DNA from 4 places in the Paenibacillus sp. WG02 genome. Region 2 is predicted to be linked to each of the others. Evidence: predicted binding sites of a transcription regulator. Region 2 holds the regulator's gene; each other region holds the start of a gene.

Region 1 (3,699 bases), 2.5 Mb from region 2:
AAACAATGGAAAGACCGAGCATCCCCCCGATTTTCGTTTTGATTCGCAAATTCTTAATGTATTTCATGATCTAAGCATCCCCCATTGAGATATTGTGAAATAAAAAAAGTCCACCCCCAAAAAAAAGAGATGGACGACCTCCAATTTTCGGTGACCCGGCTGCCGTAGATCGAAATCCTTAGGCCCGTAGCTTTGCGTCCTCCTCTTTCGAGAAGTTTGCCTTTTCGTGATATGGGTATATCTATTGGCCAAAGTATAGAATAGCTTTTTGAAAAATACAAGACCTTTTTACTAAACCTAAATACTCACTTAACATACCGTAATGTCGGAATTTAGGGCAATTGTCATGGGTGCTTTAGGGAGGATAGGCCTGCGAATGGCGCTATTACGCGATTATTGGGTTTATTCCCCATATTTATTTTCGGCATAATTTGACAAAAAATGAAGTCTAGTTTATTCTCGGATTTGTCCGGACAAAACTACTTTTTTGGAAACGAGGGGTACATCTTGAGAAAACTACTTTCGAAATTGGCTTTGTCGAGCTTGGCGATGGCACTAGTATTTTCATTCGGTTTGTCTACTGCAGAAGCTAGCAAGGACCCGTCACACACCAATAATAAAAAAGCTAAAGTTGCATTGTTGATTCCGGGTTCCTCCAAGGACGGCGGTTTTATGGAATCTGCTTACCGTGGATTGGCGAAGGCAGAAGAGGATTTCAGAATTAAGGCGACGTTTGTGGAAAATATCCCGCATGACACCGCTCAAATTGCAGATGCATTGCGTGAATTGGCTAATACAAACCCAGATATGATTATTGCTCATGCAGGGCAGAGCTCGGAAGCCGTGAAGTTGGTAGCCAAAGAATTTCCCAAAATAAAATTTGTTAATACGCAAACGAATTTGACCGGCGATAACCTGTCCAGCTATCAGGTAAAACAGGAAGAATCCGCATGGCTGGCAGGCGCAGCTGCAGGACTTTTGACAAAAACGAATGTGGTTTCTCATATTTCCGGCGCACGCGTAGGTCCCGGTCTGTTGGGACGCGCAGCATTTGCCGGCGGTTTGAAATACACGAATCCTGAAGCAACGTTCCTTACAACGTTTACAGGCAACCAGGAAGACGCCGCTCTGGCGAAAAGAGTTGCGCAAGCGCAAATCAACGCGGGGTCGGATATGATCTTCACCATGCTGAATAATGCTCGTTCTGGTGTGACGGAAGCGGCACGCGAGAATGGCGTGTATCAATTCGCTAACGTTCGCGATTATTATGCCGATGCACCCGATGTTTTCATTGGATCTGCGATTTCGGATGCAAGCTTGACCGTATATGGAGCGATTAAAGATTTGACGGAAGGTACGTGGAAGCCGAATACGGTGAAAAAAATTGGACTCGAAAATCCGGATGCCGTTCGACTTGCCTTGTCACCTATTGTTCCACAAGACGTGAAGGATACAATTGCAGCGTTCGCCGATAAAATCAAATCAGGTGAAATTGTTATTCCTTCAGTATATACCGGTCCTGAATTTACAGCTAACTAAGCCTGCGTTCAGATAACGAATCGCCTAAGTGAGCCTCATAGTTCGTATGTTGAGCACTTCTTTAATCCCGAGTGGGGTTAGAGAAGTGTTTTTCTTTTACACTTTTTGTTCAATAGAAATTACCGCGGTTGTGATATTCATCACATGCAAACAACACGCCACGATTTATACTTACAACGAAAAGAAGGGAGGCGCTATTTTTGGAAGCATTAGACTTAAGTCGGTGGCAGTTCGGAATAACAACAGTTTACCACTTTTTTTTCGTACCTTTATCTATCGGTCTTGCCTATCTGATTGCTTGTATGCAAACGATGTATGTGGTCAAGAAGGACGATAAATACAAAGCAATGGCACAATTCTGGGGCAAATTGTTTCTCCTTAATTTTGCAGTGGGTGTTGTGACAGGAATTATGCAAGAGTTCCAGTTCGGCATGAACTGGGCGGATTATTCTCGGTATGTTGGTGCAGTCTTTGGGGGACCGCTTGCCGTAGAAGCCTTGGTTTCTTTTTTCTTGGAGTCAACGTTTCTAGGGTTATGGATTTTCGGTTGGGATCGGCTGTCGAAAAAGGTGCATTTGGCTTGTATATGGCTTGTAGCAATTGGAGCAACTTTATCCGCACTCTGGATTCTGAGCGCGAACTCTTTCATGCAGGAGCCCGTCGGCTACACGATTCAGAATGGACGTGCGGAGATGACGAATTTCTTCGCGCTGCTTGGCAACACACAGCTATGGGTTGAATTCCCGCATGTTATTTATGGGGCGCTTGCTACAGGATCAATGTTCGTAACAGGCATCAGCGCTTATCAAATCATACGCAAACACAGAGTGGATTTATTTAAAGCCTCTTTTACAATAGGGATCGTGTTTGCTCTCGCTGCAAGCTTTATGACAGCTGTAGCTGGACATGAGCAAGCACAGCATTTGATGAAATCTCAGCCGATGAAGATGGCTGCATCAGAAGCACTGTGGAACACAACGGGGGACAGCGCCCCTTGGACCGTATTTGCTCGAATCGATGTCAAGAAGCAGGAGAACAAGTCTCAATTAGAAATTCCTTATGCGTTAAGCATTCTTTCGTATAACAAGCTTACTGGCAGTGTGCCCGGTATGAATCAACTGCAGGCCGAGTACGAGGCGAAATACGGTCCTGGCAATTATATTCCGCCAGTGAAGACGACGTTCTGGAGCTTCCGCATTATGGTAGCGGCTGGCGTACTCATGATTCTGCTTAGTATGCTAGGAACCTACGCCGCATTACGCAATCGCTTGGAACGGTATCGTCATTATTTGAAATGGATGCTACCCGCCATTAGTCTTCCTTTTATCGCGAACTCAGCGGGCTGGATCATGACAGAGGTGGGAAGGCAGCCTTGGACTGTGTTCGGATTGCATAAGACAGAAGACGGGGTGTCACCTCTCGTTTCCTCATCCATGGTAGCGACCTCGCTAATCGGTTTTATGCTTGTTTATGGCATTCTGGCAATCGTGTTCGTGTACCTTATCGTCCATTTTGTACGCAAGGGAGTCGAGGAGGAAGGGCACAATCTTCATGATCGGGATGAACGTGAGGAAAACATGGCAACCCTGCTGTAAGACAGGGGGACTGATGAATAATAAGAAAGTGAGGGGAAATCACCTATGCTTGAAACCTTATGGTTTGTACTGATCACGGTGCTGTTTGTCGGCTTTTTCTTTCTGGAAGGATTTGATTTCGGCGTGGGCATGCTGACGCCGTTCCTTGGCAAGACGGATACAGAAAGGCGTGTTCTTATCAATGCGATTGGCCCCGTCTGGGATGGCAACGAAGTGTGGTTCATTACAGCGGGCGGCGCCATGTTTGCCGCGTTTCCAGGTTGGTACGCCACCTTATTCAGTGGATTTTATATGGCTTTGTTTCTCATGCTCATTGCCCTGATCGGAAGAGGTGTCGCGTTTGAGTTTCGCAGCAAATTACCGAATCCGAAGTGGCGTCAAACGTGGGATTGGATCATCTTCTTCGGCAGTTTGCTGCCCCCGTTGCTATGGGGCGTCGCGCTAGCGAATTTGATGAAGGGGGTGCCGATCGATGCCAATACGAATTACGTGGGCTCGTTTTGGGATTTAATTTCACCTTTCTCGGTTATGGCTGGGGTTAGTATCGTACTCTTGTTTTTACTGC
Region 2 (3,699 bases):
TTCTACCGTCTTACAAGCACCTTGTCATCGATGAGGCACATCACTTCGAAGAAGTGGCTAGTAAGCATCTTGGCATTGAGCTGCATTCTTCTGCATTTTATCATTCGTTGTTATGGTTATATAAAGATAATCGCAGCGGCCAACTGCCGATGCTGCGGTTTCGGTTGCAGAAATCGGATGAGCAGCCGGAACGCGCGGCCGCTTGGAGTCAGACCATTGACGGGCTCTTTCCCAAAATTGTGAAAATCAAAGAGGATTGGGATCGGCTCAGCGAAGCGCTCTATGAGTTGTTATCTTCAAGAAGCGATCCTTCGCAATCGGAAAACTCACAGTATGTACTGCGGATGAAGTCCGAAACGCTTCCACCCGAGTGGCGAGAGCTTTTGATTATGGAAGACAATATTTATTTGAATGCCAATGATTTACTCCGCACGCTGGATAAATTGTTAAATGAAGTGAAGGACATGCAGGAAGTCTTCGGGGTCCAAGGTTTAGTCACCGATTTGAATGGCACGGTAAAGGAACTGTATAATCACCGAGATGCTCTGCACTTTTTTATGAAAATGGCCGATGAGGGTTATGTGTATTGGATGGAAGCGGGTACCTACGCCAAATCGAAGTCTCTGCAGCTTGTATCCGTGCCTACCGATGTAAGCGGTCTGCTGCAGCAGCATTTCTTTGAGACCAAAGACAGTATTATCCTGACCTCCGCGACATTGTCTGTTAATAAATCTTTTCAATATTCAGCAGATCAATTAGGGTTAGCCATTCCTGAGGATGAAGAATCGGGCAAATTGAAAACCGTTCAATTGCCATCTCCATTCAATTACAGAGAGCAAGCACTCGTCGTAATTCCTCGCGACTTCCCAATGATCAAAGGTGCAGGTGATCCTGTTTTTATCAACGCGCTAATTGATTCGCTTAGTGATGTGGCCCGTATTACAAAAGGACGAATGTTGATTTTGTGCACGTCGAATCGCATGCTTAAGCAAATTTATGCGGGGATGAAGGACCATTTGAAGCCTCATGGGATTACCGTGCTCGGGCAGGGGGTAGACAGCGGCAATCGGAGTAAACTGACCCGGATGTTCCAAGATAATAAAATGTGCGTCCTGTTGGGCACCAGCTCGTTCTGGGAGGGTGTCGACATTCCTGGAGATGCACTCAGCTGTCTTGCTATTATCCGTTTGCCGTTTCAACCTCCGAATCACCCTCTAGTTGAAGCTAAGTGTGAAAATATAAAGAAACGCAACGAAAATCCATTTATGAAATTTTCAGTTCCGCAGGCTGTCATTCGATTTAAGCAGGGCTTTGGCCGGCTTGTCAGACGTGCATCCGATAAAGGCATCGTTATCATCTATGATACTCGAGTGATTGATACGTATTATGGCAAGCACTTCCTTTATTCATTGCCTGGTCCGAAGATTGAGCATATGACGACTGAGCAAATGTTACCTAGGATTGAAGAGTGGATGGGGGAGGCGTAAAGTTGAAAACACAAAAAATATCGGAAGCAGTCGTCAGGAGGCTGCCCATTTATTTACGCTTTCTGAATGAACTTGCAATGAAAAATGTATCGACGGTATCCTCGCAGGATTTGGGTCAAAAGCTCGATCTGAATCCGGCTCAGATTCGTAAGGATTTGGCTTATTTTGGAGAATTCGGGAAAAAGGGAATCGGCTATGACATTGCTTACTTGATTGAAAAAATTAGACAGATCCTGAAGTTGGATCGCCATATTCAAGTAGCTCTTGTTGGAGCGGGTAATCTAGGCCGCGCTTTGTGCAATTATAATACTTATTTACGCAATGATATGAAGATTGTCGCTGTATTCGATGCAATGCCAAGCAAGGCCGGGGAATCGATCAACAACCTAATCGTTCAACCGATGCATGAGATGAAGAAGGTTTTATCTGAATTAGGCGTCCGCATAGGCATCATAACGGTCCCAGCGAACGAAGCTCAAAATGTAGCCAATCAATTCGTAGATTGCGGGATTGAAGCGATACTGAATTTTGCTCCCGTCATTATTAAGGTTCCTCCCGAAGTGCGAGTGCACCATGCGGATTTTACAACCGAATTGCAAAGCTTAGCTTATTATTTGGATTAGAAAAAGGCACGACCCGATTAGCTTGGGTCGTGCCTTTATTTTTAGAAAATGAGTCTGAACAAAACGAAGTAGATCGAGAATGCGAGAGCGATGCTGATCGGAATCGTAATAACCCAAGTGATCAACATGCGTCCAACCGTGCCCCATTGAACTTCATGGAAGCGCATGACACTGCCTGTCCCGATAATCGCGGAGGAAATAACATGCGTCGTTGACAATGGTTTACCCAAAAAGGTAGAGAATTGAATAACGAGTGATGACGTTAAGTCCGAAGCAAAGCCATTGATGGGCTCGATTTTAACTATTTTACCGGAAACGGTTTTAATAATTCGCCATCCACCGATGGATGTTCCAAGCCCCATGGCTAAAGCGGCAGCAATTTTCACCCAGATCGGTACTTCCAAGTCTGTTTGAACACCAGCTGCTACTAAACCAAATACGATAATACCCATTGCTTTTTGTGCATCGTTACCGCCATGGGAGTAGGAAAGCAATCCCGCGGATAAAATTTGCAAGGTACGGAATAAGCGATTTAGCTTCGATCTTGATGTGTTACCAGACCATAAAATGATGTACTTGATCAAGATCATAATTAAGTAACCCAGGGCGAAAGCAATAATCGGCGATAGAATCAAAATGATAATAATCTGCGTAAAACCACTCCAATTCACTGCATGAACTCCGGCGCCAGCGATAACTGCTCCGGCTAGAGAACCAAGAAGTGTATGCGAAGAAGATGAAGGAATGGCCAGATACCATGTCAATAAGTTCCAAATGATGGCGGCAAGTAAGGCAGCGATGACGATTTCAACGCCGTGTTCAATTTTGGCTGGGTTGGCAATGCTTCCACCAACGGTTTTGGCAACCTTAGAGGAAACCATGGCTCCGACAAAGTTGAGTGTGGCAGCCATGGCGATGGCTACACGCGGACTTAAGGCTCGTGTGGAAATGGATGTTGCAATCGCATTTGCCGTATCGTGAAATCCATTAATGAAGTCAAAAAGTAAGGCGAGCACAACGATGACGATTAAATAAGTTAACATGATTTCCTCCTAAGAGTTTTCCATATGGAAAACTATCTTCGTACCACATAGGACACGAATGTGTCTTATGAATAACGAAGTACAACGCTATCAAGGATATTGGCTACATCTTCACAAGCATCTGTTGTTTCTTCCAAACGCTCATAGATTTCTTTTAGTTTAAAATCTTCATACGGGTCTTTGCGTGTGATGAAAATTTGACGAATCCCTTCGCGCATCAAACGGTCTCCGTCATTCTCGAGGGAATTAATAGCAACCGTATGCTCAGGAATTTGCATGTATTTTTTCTTCGCCAGAAGCTTGAACGCATCCAGCATATGCTGGCAAGAGTCTACAATGACAGCCGAAAACTCTTTCATATAAGAATCTGTATGTGATACAGCAAGATAGTCGAAACGAGCGATTGTAGCTTCTATACCGTCTGTTACATCATCCACTTTGGAGGCTAGAACCATAATATCTTCACGATCAATTGGTGTAATAAATACTTTGTTTAAACCTTTAAAAATTTCGTGAGTAATCGTATCGCCTGCGTGCTCTAAATCG
Region 3 (3,699 bases), 2.1 Mb from region 2:
TAACAATCATTACCCGTGTTATGTCAGGCATTTTTTCTAAATACTGTGTAGCTCCTTTTTCAAAATAAACTTTTGGCGGTATTTTAAACCACTGCATATTAACGGTACGGTAAGCAACGCGCTTTACATTGATCAGATTCACGGCGCTCACGTTAGAGGTTGTGGAGTTATGTCCGTATGAACCGCAGCCTAGTGTTAAGGAAGGCAAGTTTGTATTATAAATGTCTCCAATAGCACCGTGAGTGGAAGGTGAATTGACAATGATACGTCCTGTTTGAAGCTTACCTGCGAATGCCTGGATGACCTCCGCATTCTGAGAATGAATGACAGAGGAATGTCCCATACCGCCAAACTTCACCACTTCCACAGCCCGATCAATGCCTTGCTCAGCATTCTTCACTTTGTAGCATGCGAGCACAGGGCTTAGTTTTTCAGCCGATAATGGATATGCCTCACCCACGCCGGCTAACTCCGCAACTAGTATTTTCGTAGCCGCAGGCACCTTAATACCAGCCATCTCAGCGATTTTCGCAGCAGGTTGACCTACAATTACCGCGTTAACCGCACACTTCTCAGCGTTAATCACCAATTTGGAAACAGCTTCCGTTTCTTCTTTATTTAAGAAGTAACATCCCTGTTCAGTCATCAACTTTCTTGTTTCCGCGTATACCGCTTCCTCAATAATGACCGCTTGTTCCGAGGCGCAAATCATGCCGTTATCAAAGGTTTTTGATAGGATCAAGTCGTTCACAGCCTGCTGCAAATTCGCTGTTTTCTCAATAAAACAAGGCACATTGCCGGGTCCAACACCCAAAGCTGGCTTTCCAGTACTATAAGCTGCCTTCACCATCGAAGACCCTCCCGTTGCCAGAACAAGCGCTACATCCGGATGATTCATTAGCAGTTGGGTAGCTTCCACAGATGGATGCTTTACCCATTGAATGCAATGCTCTGGTGCGCCTGCTTTAACAGCTGCCTCCAGTAATGTCGCTGCAGCCGCGCTGCTAGATTGTTGAGCAGATGGGTGGAAGGCGAATATGATTGGGTTGCGGGTTTTTGTTGCGATTAATGACTTGAACATCGTCGTCGAAGTCGGATTGGTGACGGGCGTCACACCAGCGATAATGCCCACGGGCTCAGCCACCATTCGGTAGTTCTCATACGAGTTTTCCTCAATCACTCCAACTGTCTTGTTATTTTTAATGCTGTGGTAGATATATTCCGTAGCAAATAAATTCTTGGTAATTTTATCTTCGTAAACACCCCGACCGGTTTCCTCTACTGCAAGCTTGGCGAGAACCATGTGCCTATCAATGCCGGCTAATGCCATTTGCTGAATAATTTGGTCAACCTGCATTTGATCCAGTTTCAGAAATTGCTGCTGAGCTGCCTTCGCTCTGGCTACCAGCTCGTTGACTTCGTCTTGAGCAGTAATCTGTTCAATCATCTTCGCTTCTTTTGTTGTCATGGTTCATTCACTCCTTTATATTCTATCCATGTGAAGCCGTTGTCTTGTTGTTCTACCTTAAGAGTAAACTTAATCAAGATCCCTAACTATGACAAAAATCACAAGATGAAGGTTTAGAATGATTAATTCCTTGAACAATTTGTGAATTATTTCACATTCTAATTTATAAGTAAGGCGGCAGTTCTATTTCAATAAAACTTGCCGCCGCCATGCTGCCCTGCCGACCAATACGCCTATAGCCGACAATGCTCAACGTTTTACCCACATTTCATTCAGTGTGAACCAAGAACTTTCTGTTTTCTACGAATCCATATAACAAATCCAAACACGATAACACAAGACATAGATACCCATGAACTGTATAAAAAAACTTGTCTCATCCCGTAAGCTGAGCTCATAATGCCACCCAAGAAGCTGCCGATAATACGGGCGGCTCCAAGGCTGAGCAAGCCGTTGAGCGTTTGACCGCTGGCCTTCCATTCTGAAGGCACTTCACGGTTGATAAACGTTGCAAGCGTAACAGAAAGCACGATGAAAATAACTCCGTGCAGCAGCTGCACCGGTAATATCCATAGTGGATTCCCGATTAAGGTAAACAAGAACCACCGGATGGAGGATGCAAGCGCGGCCACAATCAGAATTGCGGATATAGGGACGCGTTTTAAAATCCAGCCGGAAAACAGAAGAAACGGCAGCTCACTAAGGGAAGAAATCACCATCGACCAGCCTAGCAGCATACTGTCTCCTCCCATCTCCTTGAAGTAGATGGGGAAGAATGCGTAGTAGTAACCCAAGGTGATTTGAACAACAAAGTTGATACCCAAATAAAACATCAGCTTACCATTACGGAAAAGCTCCCGGAATCGTTTGCCAGTGACGTTAGTCTGGCGGCCGGCAGCCGGTGGAAAACGCCAGAGCAAGAGCACTGCGGCGGCCATGGTTCCGGCGTAGACCGGGAACATCGAACCAATGTGCGACTTGGCTGCGATGCCGAAAGCAAGAGACATGACAGCGAAGCCCACTGTACCTCCTAGGCGAATCCAACCAAAACTCCAAGTGGGACGCCTGTCCAATTCTTCCAACGTAATCGCATCGCTGAGTGCAAATATAGACGTCTGAAAAAACGTAAACACACAGATTAACACAAGCAGGTAAATGAAATGATGAGAGAGCGGGAAAAACAAAATGGAAACACCGCTACCTATCAAAAGAAAGCGAAGTACGCTATTCTTCGTCTTGGCTCGGTCACCCAACGCCCCCCAAACCGGTTGGCCAAACATCGCAACCAAGGGCCCAAGGCTGAGAAGCATCCCAATTTGCTCCTGAGAAAATTGAGCGTTATGCAGGTAAACCGGCATAAATGTGCCATAAACAGCGTTTCCCATGTATATAACCACGTAAAACAACAAAAAAGCGTTCATCTTCGTTGTCAGCCCCTTCTTTCCTTTTAGAATCATACATCATTTAGAAAGCAATCTCTTCCATCTCACGAACGAGTAGTCGGCATTATAAACTCTACGATAGTGTAGTGTGCGGTTCAAGAACTATTTTTTTAAGAATTTCGAGATGTGCTACAACATTGGCGGGATCTAGGCAGTTCCTCTTCCATAGAGACTTGCCGCGCTATTCGATATAGCGCCTTCGAGGAAGGAATTTATCATTTTTTGTCGAATTATCTAGGTACTATTAACTACTTCAGGAGATCATATGAAAAAGCAATTTAATGCCCCTAATATAGATCCTAAACCAAGTACTGAAGCTTTCATAGCCCTACAAAATGAAAATGATTACCTCAAAAATACCATTCTCGATATCGTGCAAGGTATTGAAAGTGAGGTCACAGAAAGTTTTTTTGTTCACTTGATACAATATCTGGCTCGCGTTTTAAAATGCTCTTATGTTTTCATTGCTGAAGTTGATCATCCCTTTGTAAAAACAATCACCATGTACAGCAAAGGAGAAATGATAGAGCAATTTGAATACACTTTGGAGCATACACCTTGTGAAAATGTTGTAAATGAAAAGCGTATTTGTTGTTATCAAGAGTATGTACAGCAATTATTTCCTTTGGACTCGGATTTGACCAAATATGATATTCAAAGTTATCTGGGTATTCCTCTTTTACATGTTGATGGTACTGTAATTGGCATCCTTGTTGTGATGAATGATCAGCCGCTTCATGACAGGTCACTTGCAGAAACGATATTAAAAATCTTCTCGTTTCGGGCATC
Region 4 (3,699 bases), 2.1 Mb from region 2:
ATTCCCCCTCCACGGCCATTTACTTTAGTTTAGAGCAGCATTGTATAAAAGTATGTGAACTAAATCACATGTAAAGGGGGCCGAAAAAGGACATATCTCCATCAGATTCAAGGATCACATCCTTTTACAAATAGTACAATCGAAAAATCATTATTCGGACGAAAAACACCTGAAATCATGAGGAAGAACAAAAAAATGAGGAGGCAAGAACCTTGCTACCTCATTTTTTTCTGTGTCCCTAAGTGAAATTTATTTGACGACCAGTACAGGGAGCTTTGCATGCTGAACAACATTGTGACTGACACTGCCAAGAACAAATTCACCAATACTATTAAGACCTCTACTGCCAACAATAATAAGATCGGCTTGAATTTCATCTGCATATTTCAGAATTTCTTTCGTAATCGAACCGCTTCTCACTTCAATATGAATATTCGAAAAATCAGCAATTTGTTCTTTGATTTTCCCAATGACTTGCTCGGAGTAATCTAAATAATTGTTTTCAATGACAATTGGCGGTATAACAACGGAAGATCCTAGCACATACGTGGGTAGATTAAAGATATGAATAATATCTAATTTTGAAAAATGATTCAATTTGGCCAACTTCAATGCAGAATCGAGCGCTTTATCTGAAGCTTCGGAGCCATCGTAGGCTACTAATATTTTCGAATATAGCATGTCACATTCACCTCGTTTGTTTGATACCTTCATCATATCTCTTTCTAAGTTAAAACGATGTGAGGAAGATCACAATATTCTTTCTAAAAACCGAAATGGACTTTATAAACCAATTGCGCCGCAATGTCAGTCTGATCTGAGAATCGTACCATGCTCTGAATTTATTAAGCTCGTATGTTCTTCTCCCCTTAAGGGAATGGCCAGAAATTGATGTTCATTCATATACATTTGCATATAGCCTTGGTCTTCGGAAATGCGTATCTTTTCAAGTTTCATTTTTTTCGGAGGTGCTAAAGGGTCGAGTCCTGCCTGATCCTCGATGTGCACCTCAATCTGAGAGCCAAGCCACCGTGATAATTTTTCTTCCCATTTCATATATGTGCCTCCTTCTTTAAGCGGCAGCAGCCCGCATCTACTTTTGGCGATACCTTCACCTGGTAACTATATACCAAGTTCCTTTTCCCACACGATCGGTTAATTGAATGTTCATTGCCATGTTAAATCCTCCTGTTCCGTCTTAAGCTTTTGCTTGAATATTACTTAGCATTTGGTTCGCAACCGGGAAAAACATCTCTTCTTCGGATAGCAGATGCTCCGATAGTACAGAACAAGCGACACTAAGCAGCGAGATCGCCTTTTTCAGCTTTATGCTGTCGGCCCCTTTGCATTGGTCCGCATATTCAAGAAATGAGCGAACAAATCGTTCCGCTTGTTTATGATCCTCTTCCAGAACCCAGGTTGAGGTCAAAAAAGTAGGCTCCATCCCCTGATTCGCATAGCCGGCAAGAAGCGGTAAAACTTCATCTTCCTCCCAATGTTCGTGAGCCTCCAACTGCTGCATGAAGGCTTCCATTTGTTTACTAATCTCTTGAAGTAATCGCTTTGACTCTTCCGAGCCAAGCACGCCGACCATATGACTTGTCATTTCCTGGACATGGTCAAGCTCTTTCTTTAACGCGCTATGTTCGTCCTTTAATCGCTCCAGAATCTGTTGAAGACTAAAAGTACGAGCGTCTTCTAACGACATCCCAAGATCAATAACCATACCTGATTCCTCCTTTTATTGCTGTAATCACATTGTATACCTTTATTTCAGCTTTCTCTGTGAGGAGAATCACAACATTTGTTTCTGTTTCGTGACTTTAATCACTGCGGCAAATTGAAGCTAGGTTTACATTTGAGGAAAAGAAATAGATTCCGTAATGGAGGTAATCGTCGTGGATAGAGAAGACAATGCTGCTTCGAATACGTTTATGTTAAACGCAAAGTTTCTGCTCATTTTGTTTGTGGTCATCGCCAATTGTATAGAGCCGCTGATTCAACAAAGTGCAGCTTTCCATTCCTTATATCTGGGTATTTACACCTTTCATATTCCTATGTTTGTCATGGTGACCGGCTATTTTTCTAAAAACTTCCGTTTGGATGTCCCAGGAATCAAAAGTCTGCAGATGATTTTTTATCATTATCTGATCTTCCAAAGCCTCTACTCTCTGCTCGATTCGCTGGCCTTCCACGCGCCGGGTGTCCGTTATTCTTTTTTCATTCCGTATTCGTTATTGTGGTTTTTATTCAGCCATTTTTGTTGGCGATTGCTCCTTCTGCTCTTTACAAAAATGCAGCATCCCCTTGTGGTCTCTGTCATTCTAGGCATACTCGTCGGATACGCACCTATCACTGGAACGATGCTCAGCTTTTCCAGAACGCTCGTCTTTTTTCCTTTCTTCTTGGTCGGCTATTACTTCCACCTCGATATGATTCCTAAACAGTTCGTTCGCATGAACAAGTGGTTAAGTGTAATTGGCCTTCTGGGTGTCCTGGTCTTTCTGAACGCGATTCCACTTGATCCCAAATGGTTATATAGCAGTTTTACTTTTAGGGAATTGGGTTCCTTTCATTGGTATGCAGGTGGATATCGCTTGGGCGTGTATATGTTGGAAATTATCGCTTCCTTTTGCTTCTTAAGCTTCGTTCCTCGCAAGCAGTCCATCCTTACAGAATGGGGCAAATATACGGTATACGTGTTCTTGCTGCACGCGTTTATAACGAAAACCGCGATTTCGATGGGACTATTCTCGTATGTACACACTTTTGCACAAATGACTCTCGTCTTACTGCTTGCGGTGACAATTACCTGGCTGCTGTTGCAAGAATGGGTACGCCGGTTCAGTCGACCTCTTATCGAACCGGAACTATCTTTTTGGGAGCGATGGATATCCCGAAAACACAGCATTTAAACACTCTACAAAGAATGGGGCTCGAGAATCAGATTCCATGTGTAAAAGAACCTCCATATTCCATTTTTTAGTGGAATTGGAGGCTCTTTTGTGTGTAATCTAGGATATTGAATAAGTAAACTAATATTGCTTATCCTTTCTAATATCGGGGCACCTCGTGAGATAAGACCACAGAACACGCTTATTATCACTAAACGTTACATTCTAGAGGGCATTAGCAAAAAATAAACAAGCTTAGCTTGCTTATGCCATCATAACAGGCGCTATTAAGACAAATAAGCAACTTCAGTTGCATTACTCACTTATGAACCGCGTAAACGGGTCCCAAAGAGGATTTCGTATGTATGGCTATGAGAAAACCTCAATCGAAGCCAATCAGGGATGTGCGACCGCGTTTATAAGGAGTGACTTTGGTCTCCAACCAAAGGTCCCTATATTAGGTTTTATCGCCAATAAGAAAGCGGTTTTCGGGATCCGAAAACTTATACTTTCTTATGTGGTCAAAAAAAAGAGGCATGGCCGAATCACCCATGCCTCTTTCTGTCATGCAGTTGTAATAAGACCAATCGTGCCATCGTTTCGGCGATAAACAAGTTCAGTTTTATTCGAGTCTCTGTTAAAAAACAAGTGGAAGTTATGGTCCAGCAGCATCATTTGAAGAATGGCTTCCTCAACATCTTCTGGTTTATTAGGAACGATTTTAACACGAGCTACTTCTAATGGGGAGTCGATTTCCCTGCTTACAGGCTCAATGCTTCCAAATGCCCGCTCTTTTATCCCGCTT

The links. The regulator Rex, encoded in region 2, represses fermentation and respiration genes when NADH is low (regulators of the CRP and FNR family bind a similar motif). The targets are predictions, from matches to a motif close to TTGTGAAATATTTCACAA.
Region 1: the regulator Rex is predicted to act here: its motif matches at 1,668-1,685, upstream of ACBP55_RS11650 (cytochrome ubiquinol oxidase subunit I).
Region 3: the regulator Rex is predicted to act here: its motif matches at 1,608-1,625, upstream of adhE (bifunctional acetaldehyde-CoA/alcohol dehydrogenase).
Region 4: the regulator Rex is predicted to act here: its motif matches at 1,784-1,801, upstream of ACBP55_RS13440 (hemerythrin domain-containing protein).

What each region holds. Positions count from the first base shown of each region.
Region 1 covers NZ_AP036016.1:2,613,032-2,616,730, forward strand. Annotated here, with positions in the region: gene ACBP55_RS11640 (methyl-accepting chemotaxis protein) at 1-67, opposite strand, end outside; cyclic di-GMP riboswitch class I at 147-231, opposite strand; gene ACBP55_RS11645 (BMP family protein) at 508-1,539, shown strand; gene ACBP55_RS11650 (cytochrome ubiquinol oxidase subunit I) at 1,740-3,134, shown strand; gene cydB (cytochrome d ubiquinol oxidase subunit II) at 3,180-3,699, shown strand, end outside.
Region 2 covers NZ_AP036016.1:5,121,792-5,125,490, reverse strand. Annotated here, with positions in the region: gene dinG (ATP-dependent DNA helicase DinG) at 1-1,487, shown strand, start outside; gene ACBP55_RS23325 (redox-sensing transcriptional repressor Rex) at 1,490-2,110, shown strand; gene ACBP55_RS23320 (anion permease) at 2,152-3,153, opposite strand; gene ACBP55_RS23315 (DUF47 domain-containing protein) at 3,219-3,699, opposite strand, start outside.
Region 3 covers NZ_AP036016.1:3,007,456-3,011,154, reverse strand. Annotated here, with positions in the region: gene adhE (bifunctional acetaldehyde-CoA/alcohol dehydrogenase) at 1-1,468, opposite strand, end outside; gene ACBP55_RS13390 (MFS transporter) at 1,741-2,889, opposite strand; gene ACBP55_RS13385 (bifunctional diguanylate cyclase/phosphodiesterase) at 3,176-3,699, shown strand, end outside.
Region 4 covers NZ_AP036016.1:3,019,353-3,023,051, reverse strand. Annotated here, with positions in the region: gene ACBP55_RS13450 (universal stress protein) at 250-681, opposite strand; gene ACBP55_RS13445 (hypothetical protein) at 808-1,056, opposite strand; gene ACBP55_RS13440 (hemerythrin domain-containing protein) at 1,199-1,726, opposite strand; gene ACBP55_RS13435 (acyltransferase family protein) at 1,899-2,915, shown strand; gene hpf (ribosome hibernation-promoting factor, HPF/YfiA family) at 3,459-3,699, opposite strand, start outside.